2 linked regions of the Actinokineospora baliensis genome follow. The protein of the gene in region 2 binds, or shares a complex with, the protein of the main gene of each other region. Links are inferred from orthologs where the notes say so. Each region holds a gene or a part of one and is shown on either strand. Other genes may lie near its edges.

Region 1 (3,613 bases), 1.6 Mb from region 2 along the record:
ACTGGTCGTCGTCGAGCGCCGCGCGGATGGGCCGCAGCGCGGTGCCGCTGATCCACTCCAGCACGGCGTCCTGGCCGTCGAGGCGCTGCAGGTAGGTGGTCTCCCAGGCGTCGACATCGCAGCCCGCCGCGCACAGCAGTTCGGCGTAGCCGTCCGGGTTGAGCGTGGCGTCCTCCTCCCGCAGCCGCACCGGCTCCAACCGGTCGCGCCAGGCGGGTTCGGCGACCAGGTCGCGGATCAACTCGTGCGACGGGGCGGCGAAGTTGCCGGGGACCTGGACGCCGAGCCACGCGCCAGCGGGCAGCGCACCGGCCCACTTCGACAGCAGGGCCGGGTGCTCCGGGACCCACTGCAGCGCGGCGTTGCTGATCACCACGTCGGTCTGCTCGTCCGGCGACCAGTCCCGCAGGTCCGACTGGCTCGCCTCGACCCCGCGCGAGCGGGCGACCGCGACCATCTCGGCGGAGGTGTCGATGGCGGTCAGCCGCGCGTTCGGCCAGCGCTGCGCCATGGTGACGGTCAGGTTGCCCGGTCCGCAGCCCAGGTCGACCACCGACCGCGGCCCCTCCGCGCGCACCCTGGCCAGCAGGTCGAAGAAGGGGCGGGCCCGGTGGTCGCTGAAACTCAGGTACTTCGCGGGGTCCCACATCGGCGCCTCCAAATAAACCGTACGTACGTACTGTTTACCAGACTAGCGCGTCGCTCACCCCTCCGCGAGCCCTTCACCCATCCGCCGGGCGACCTCTTGGGCGATTTCGCGGACCAGGTCCACATCGGTCCCCGGGTCCGGGCGGACCTGCAGCACGGTGCCGTCGCGGCCGGGGACCTTGCGCTGGACGAACCACGCTCCCCCGTCCGGCAGGTCGCGGCGGTGCCTGGTGCGGATCGAGCCGGTCACCCTGCGCTGGACGGCCTGCGGCAGCTTGCCCGGCCGCTCGACCACGAACCGCAGCGGCGCGCGGTCGGCGAGCAGCACGGCCTCGCCCGCCCGCTCGACCTCCTCGGCCTCGGTGATCACGAAGACGCCGCTGGCCCAGGTCGCCTTGGACACCAGGTGCCACCCGATGCGGCGGGGGCCGTCGTCGGTGGGCACCCACAGGCCAAGGGAGCTCGCCAGGAGCACGCCACCGCCGCGTTCGGGCGCCCAGGCGGCCACGGCCTCCTCGCGCTCCAACGTCCCGGTGAAGTCCTTGGGGACCCCGCCGAACAGCCTGCCAAGCAGTCCGCTCACCGCCTCACTCCATGCTGCCCTGCGCCTGCTTGCCCAGCGCCTTGTGCCACTCCTCCATTGCTACCAGATCCCCCCACAACTCCCGGACCTCTTCGGCGTGCTCCAGCGGCGAGAGCCGCTGCAACCGGGACTTGATGTCGGCGACCTGGCGGCCGACCTGCTCCTTCTGCAGCGCGGCGAGGATGGCCAAGGCGTAGCGCTCGGCGGCGGCGTTCTTCCTCGGCAGCGGCATCGGCTCGACCGCGAGCTCGCTGACCAGCCTGCGCACCGTGGGGGCGAGGTTCTTGCTGACCACTTCGAGCAGCTCGGCGCCGGTGAGGCCGCTGGCGGTGCCCCCAGCGTCGAGGACGGCGGTGTGCACGGCGACGTAGGCGGGGTGGGTGAACGCCGACAACGGCATCGAGTCGTACACCGGCCCGGCCAGCGCGGGCTCCTGCAGGGCCAGCTTGAGCACCTCGCGCTGGGCTTCGAGCTCGGGGTCGGTCGGGTTGGGCCGCGGCGGGCCGTCGACCTCGACGGCGAGGGCGCCCTGGTTCGGGTTGACCGCGCGGGAGCGACGCGCCGGGGCGACCCCGGCGGTCTCGCGGACCCGGCGGACCACGGTCTGCGCGTCGTCCCAGCCGACCCACCCGGTGAGCTGGCGGGCGTACTCGTCGCGCAGCGAGTGGTCCTTGATCCTGGCGACCAGCGGGACCGTGCGGCGCAGCGCCTCCACCCGCCCCTCGGCGGTGTCGAGGTCGAACTCGGCCAACTCCGCCTGGATGGCGAAGGTGAACAGCGGCCTGCGCCTGGCGACCAGGTCCTTGACCGCGACGTCGCCCTTGGCCTGGCGCAGGTCGCACGGGTCCATGCCGTCGGGGGCCACGGCGATGAAGGTCTGCGCGGTGAACTCCTGGTCGCCGTCGTCGAAGGCCTTGCGGGCGGCCTTCTGCCCGGCCTCGTCGCCGTCGAAGGTGAAGATCACCTCACCGCGGAAGGAGGCGTCGTCCATCAGCAGCCTGCGCAGCACCTTGATGTGGTCGACGCCGAACGCGGTGCCGCAGGAGGCGACCGCGGTGGGCACCCCGGCCGCGTGCATGGCCATGACGTCGGTGTAGCCCTCGACGACGACCACCTGGTGGCGCTTGGCGATCTCGCGCTTGGCCATGTCGAGGCCGAACAGGACGTGGGTCTTCTTGTAGATCGGGGTTTCCCGGGTGTTGAGGTACTTCGCCGCGATCTGGTCGTCGTCGAAGATCCGCCTGGCGCCGAAGCCGACCACATCCCCGCCGATGTCCTTGATCGGCCACAGCAGCCTGCGGTGGAACTGGTCGATCGGGCCCTGCCTGCCCTCCTTGACCAACCCACCCTTGATCAGCTCGGCCACCTCGAAGCCCCGGCCGAGCAGGTACTTGGTCAGCTTGTCCCAGCCCGCGGGCGCGAACCCGCAGCCGAACGTGGTCGCGGCGGTCTCGTCGAACCCGCGCTCGGCGAGGAACTCACGGGCCTTGAGCGCCTCGGGGGTGCGCAGTTGCTCCGCGTAGAACTCCTGCGCCGCCTTGTGCGCGTCGACCAGCCGCGAGCGGGTGCCCCGGTCGCGCTGGACGCTGGTGCCGCCGCCCTCGTAGGTCAACTGCAGGCCGACCCGCTCGGCGAGGCGCTCGACGGCCTCGACGAAGGTCAGGTGGTCGATCTTCATCACGAAGGCGATGACGTCGCCGCCCTCGCCGCAGCCGAAGCAGTGAAAGGTGCCGTGCGTGGAGCGCACGTTGAACGAGGGCGACTTCTCGTCGTGGAACGGGCACAACCCCTTGAGCGCGCCCGCGCCCGCCCGCCGGAGCTGGACGTACTCACCGACCACGTCATCGATCCGGCTGCGCTCGCGAACCTGCGCTATGTCGCTCTCCCGGATGCGTCCCGCCACGGTCGTCGAGTCTAGGCGCGCCCCCGCTGTGCGTCGCAGGTCACCCTGACGTGCGGTTCGACGTCACTACGATGACCGGGTGACCGTCAGCGACGACGCCTTGGCCCAGCGGTTCTCCGCGCACCGCGACCACCTCATGGGCGTGGCCTACCGCCTGACGGGCACCAGAGCCGACGCCGAGGACGCGATCCAGGACGCCTGGCTTCGACTGTCCACTGTGGAGGAATCGGAGATCCGCGACCTGCGGGCCTGGCTGACCACAGTGGTCGGCAGGCTCTGCCTGGACCGGCTGCGCTCGGCCACCGCCCGCCGCGAGCGCTACGTCGGCCCGTGGCTGCCGGAGCCCGTCGTGACCCCGCTCGGCGCACCGACCAGCGAGGACCCGCTGGAGGTCGCGGTGCGCGACGACGGCGTGCGGTTGGCGGCGTTGCTGGTGCTCGACAAGCTCAGCCCGGAGCAGCGCGTTGCCCTGGTGCTGC
Region 2 (4,355 bases):
TTGCCGAGGAACTGGGCGGTGTTCGCCTCGAACACGGCGTCCGCGACCCCCGGCTGCCGGTTGAAGTGGACGAAGTAGAAGTCGCCGCCGAGCACCTCTTCCATGAACTCGATCCACGGCTTCTCGCCGCGCTCCTGGTACGGCAGGCTGAGGTTGATCAGCTTCTGGACGCGGTGCGGGTGCAGCAGCGCCATGGCCCAGACGACCATCGCACCCCAGTCGTGGCCGATGAAGGTGGCGTCCTCGTAGCCGTAGTGGTCGAGGAGCGCGGCGAGGTCGCCGGTCAGGTGCTCGATGTCGTACGCCGCCACCTCGGCCGGGCGGGACGAGTTGCCATACCCCCGCTGGTTCGGGGCGATGACGTGGTACCCCGATGCGACGAGGGCGGGCATCTGGTGGCGCCAGGTGAAGGCGAGGTCAGGCCAGCCGTGGCAGAGCACGACGGGCTTCCCGGCGTTGTGCCGACCCGCTTCGAAGACTTCGAGCTCAACACCGTTGACGGCGATGGTGGTGGGCTCGGGGAACTCGGTCTGTGAGGTCATGGCGCCATGGTGCAGAGGTAAACAGGACAGCTCATGACCGGTTTGCGTGCGACTGTTGACGACATGCGAACCGACCGGTTGGTGGCCATCCTCCTCATGCTGCAGCGGCGCGAGCAGGTGACGGCCGCGGAGGTCGCCGAGGAACTGGAGATCAGCGAGCGCACCGCCCGCCGCGACCTCGACGCGCTGGCCATGGCCGGGGTGCCCGTCTACTCGACCCAGGGCCGGGGCGGCGGGTGGCGACTCGTCGGCGGTGCCCGCACCGACCTGTCCGGGTTGACCGCGAGCGAGGCCCGCGCCCTGTTCCTGGTCGCGGGCCAGGCGTCCACCGCGACACCCGCCGTGAAAGCGGCGCTGCGCAAACTCGTCCACGCCCTGCCGGAACCCTTCCGCGTGCAGGCGGAGGCAGCCGCGTCGTCGCTGGTCGTGGACCCGCAGCGGTGGGGTGCCAACCGGTACGACCGCCGACCACCACCTTTCCTCGACGACCTCCAGGACGCGGTGATCCGCCGCGTCCAGGTGCGTCTCGGTTATGTCGACGGCAAGGGCGTCGAAACCGGGAGAACCGTCCACCCGCTGGGCATCGTCGCCAAAGGCCCGTCGTGGTACCTGATCTGCGACACCGAGGCGGGCAGGCGAACCTTCCGAATCGACCGCGTCTCATCGGTCGTGCTGACCGAAGATCCCGCGCACCGACCCGACGACTTCGACCTCGCCCAGAGCTGGCGCGAAATCGCCGACGAGGTCGACCGCAAGCGAACCCCGCTCGAAGCCCGAGCGGTGTGCCCGCCCCACGGGGTGAGCGTGCTCCGGATGGCACTCGGCGACCGGCTCGAGGTGGGCGGCCCCACCCCCGACGGCCGCATCGAGGTCGTGGTCCGCGGCCCCAACGAGCACATGCTCGCCGGTGAACTCGCCGGACTCGTCGACTGGATCGAGGTGACCGGCCCCCAGGGCGTGCGCGACCACCTGGCCGCGATCGGCAACACCCTGGTCGAGCGGTACGGCTGAGCGGTCAGCCCTGGGCGAGGTCGGCGAAGCGGCTGTAGTGGAGTTGGTGGGCGACGACGACGGTGGCGGTGGGGCCTGCTCGGTGCTTGGCGAGGATCAGGTCGGCCTCACCGGCGCGGGGGTCGTCGCGTTCCCAGGCGTCGGGGCGGTTGATCAGGATGACCATGTCCGCGTCCTGCTCCAGGGAGCCGGACTCACGCAGGTCGGAGAGCATCGGCCGCTTGTCGGTGCGCTGTTCGGGACCGCGGTTGAGCTGGCTGATCGCGATCACCGGGACCTCGATCTCCTTGGCCAGCAGCTTGAGCTGGCGGGAGAACTCGGAGACCTCCTGCTGGCGGGACTCCACGCGCTTGCCGGAGGTCATCAGCTGCAGGTAGTCGACCACCACGAGCTTGAGGTCGTGGCGCTGCTTGAGGCGCCTGGCCTTGGCGCGGATCTCCATCATGGTCATGTTCGGCGAGTCGTCGACGAACATCGGGGCCTCGCTGATCTCGCTCATCCGGCGGGCCAGGCGGGTCCAGTCGTCGTCGGTCATCCGGCCGCCGCGCATGTCGCCGAGGCGGATCTTGGCCTCGGCGGAGAGCATCCGCATGACGATCTCAGTGCGGCTCATCTCCAGGGAGAAGATGACGCTGGACATGCCGTGCTTGATGGAGCAGGAGCGGGCGAAGTCCAGGCCGAGGGTGGACTTGCCGACGCCGGGGCGGGCGGCGACGATGATCATCTGGCCGGGGTGCAGGCCGTTGGTGATCTCGTCGAGGTCGGCGAAGCCGGTGGGGATGCCCTGGGAGATGCCGCCGCGGGAGGCGATGGCGTCGATCTCGTCCATGGTCGGCTGCAGCAGTTCCTCGAGCGCGACGTAGTCCTCGCTCATGCTGCGCTCGGTGACCTCGTAGATCGAGGCCTGCGCGCGGTCGACGATCTCGGTGACGTCCGCGCCCTCGGCACCCTGGTAGCCCAGCTGCACGATCCGGGTCCCGGCCTCGACCAGCCTGCGGAGGATGGCCTTCTCGGCGACGATCTCCGCGTAGTACCCGGCGTTGGCCGCGGTGGGCACGATCGAGATCAGCGTGTGCAGGTACGGGGCGCCGCCGACCTTGCGCAGCTCACCGCGGCGTTCGAGCTCGGCGGAGACGGTGATCGGGTCGGCTGGCTCGCCGCGGCCGTACAGGTCGAGCACCGTGTCGTAGATGATCTGGTTCTTCGGCATGTAGAAGTCATCCGGGCTCAGCGCCTCGATGACATCGGCGATGGCGTCCTTGGACAGCATCATGCCGCCCAACACGCTCTGCTCCGCCCGCAGGTCCTGTGGGGGCTTTCGGTCCATCCCGTGCTCGCCGGGCTCCGGCGGCAGGGAGAGGTCGTCGGCGAGCGCCACGGATCTGCCCCTCCTGAGAAGACTTCGGTCCGGTGCGGACCTTAGGTCGGCGGTACGACATTCGGGTGGTGGTCGACCACCGCGCGCCGGGCCGCCAGGCGAAGCTAGGACCCCCGAACGGCCTCTTGCAAACCACGGTGGGGACGGTCCTGTGGACAACCTGGGGATGAGCGCGGTCAGCTGAGCACAGGTACCCGACGGGGTGTGGACAACCTGGGGACAGGTGTCCGGCTTGTTGAGAAAAGCCCAGCTCAGAGCCTGTGTACAACTTGTGGAGAAATTGCTCGGCCGGTTCTTCGGCGTGTCGCGCGATCGTCGCTTTTCGGCGTGTCGCGACAGCGTTCGCTCGGCAGGGTGACCACGACCTGTGGACAACTGCGCAGACGCAGAACCGCCCCACTCAGCGTGACCGAGCGGGGCGGTTCTGCGTGCGGACGAGTCAGCTCGCGGCGGCGACGTGCACCGTGAACGCGGCGGTGACATCGGGGTGCAGGCGGACACTCACCGAGTGCTTGCCCACGGTCTTGATGTGGCCCGCGACCTCGACGGCGCGCTTGTCGAGGACCGGCCCACCGGCGGCCTTGACCGCGGCGACGATGTCGGCGGTGGTGATCGAGCCGAACAGCTTGCCCGACCCCGCGGCGGCCTTGGCCTTGAGCGGGACGCTGCCCAGCGCGGTCAGCGCGGCCTTGACCTCCTTGGCGTGGTCGAGGTTGCGGATCCGGCTGGCCTCCTGCGCCCGGCGGATGACCTGGACCTGCTTCTCGGCGCCCTTGGTCGCCAGGATGGCGAAGCCGCGCGGCAGCAGGTAGTTGCGGCCGTAGCCGTCCTTGACCTCGACGAGGTCACCGGGGCCACCCAGGCCGCTGACGTCGGTGGTGAGGATGAGCTTCATGGTCGTCCCCTCCTGGTCAGCGGGCGGTCGAGGTGTACGGGAGCAGAGCGACCTCGCGGGCGTTCTTCACCGCGATGGCGACGTCACGCTGGTGCTGGCTGCAGTTGCCGGTCACCCGACGCGCGCGGATCTTGCCGCGGTCGGAGATGTACTTGCGCAGCAGCGTGGTGTCCTTGTAGTCAATGTTGACCGGACGGTCCTTCTTCACGTCTTTGCAGAAGACGCAGACCTTCTTCTTCGGCTTGCGAATCGGTGGCTTGGCCACGGTGAAACTCCTGAGTGGTATGTCGAGAAAGCGTCTGGGTTGGGTGCGTTACCCGGTCAGAACGGCGGTTCGTCGTTGAAGCCGCCGCCGCCACCTGCGGGCGGAGCGGAGCCCCACGGGTCGTCGGGCGGTGCGGACGGGCCGTTGTAGCCACCGCCACCACCACCGGAGCGCCCGCCGCCACCGCCACCGCCGAAGCCACCGCCGTCACCGGAACCCCGGCTGACCTTGTTGACCTTCGCGGTCGCGTAGCGCAGGGACGGG

Evidence for each region. Proteins that work in one complex are often made in the same cells at the same time.
Region 1: the proteins of dnaB (region 2) and dnaG are in contact, whole or in part, in a crystal structure (PDB 2R6A), measured with the Geobacillus stearothermophilus proteins. The link is inferred for Actinokineospora baliensis from one-to-one orthologs. Residues at the interface, in WP_033016901.1 of Geobacillus stearothermophilus: Ser13, Glu15, Ala16, Gln18, Glu91, Leu92, Asp94, Ala95, Val96, Pro97, Thr98, Ala99, Ala100, Asn101, Tyr104, Tyr105, Ile108; in WP_049624496.1 of Geobacillus stearothermophilus: Lys456, Leu457, Leu458, Pro459, Ala460, Asn463, Ala464, Leu467, Leu535, Leu536, Ile537, Ala538, Gln544, Glu545, Asp548, Tyr549, His552.

The regions. Positions count from the first base shown.
Region 1 is NZ_JAFBCK010000001.1:2,943,230-2,946,842, reverse strand. What follows is about bases 686-3,613. They hold dnaG (DNA primase), read right to left. Parts: upstream 3,135-3,613; coding sequence 1,236-3,134; downstream 686-1,235. Other genes in these bases: JOD54_RS14140 (sigma-70 family RNA polymerase sigma factor), read left to right, coding at 3,214-3,613; JOD54_RS14150 (hypothetical protein), read right to left, coding at 704-1,231. In the rest of the region: JOD54_RS14155 (trans-aconitate 2-methyltransferase), read right to left, coding at 1-649. UniProt on the Escherichia coli protein: RNA polymerase that catalyzes the synthesis of short RNA molecules used as primers for DNA polymerase during DNA replication.
Region 2 is NZ_JAFBCK010000001.1:1,328,191-1,332,545, reverse strand. The notes cover bases 745-3,728. They hold dnaB (replicative DNA helicase), read right to left. Parts: upstream 2,932-3,728; coding sequence 1,558-2,931; downstream 745-1,557. Other genes in these bases: rplI (50S ribosomal protein L9), read right to left, coding at 3,371-3,728; JOD54_RS06175 (helix-turn-helix transcriptional regulator), read left to right, coding at 745-1,553. Outside these bases: JOD54_RS06180 (alpha/beta fold hydrolase), read right to left, coding at 1-542; more of JOD54_RS06175, read left to right, coding at 606-744; more of rplI, read right to left, coding at 3,729-3,826; rpsR (30S ribosomal protein S18), read right to left, coding at 3,843-4,091; JOD54_RS06155 (single-stranded DNA-binding protein), read right to left, coding at 4,148-4,355. UniProt on the Escherichia coli protein: The main replicative DNA helicase, it participates in initiation and elongation during chromosome replication. Travels ahead of the DNA replisome, separating dsDNA into templates for DNA synthesis.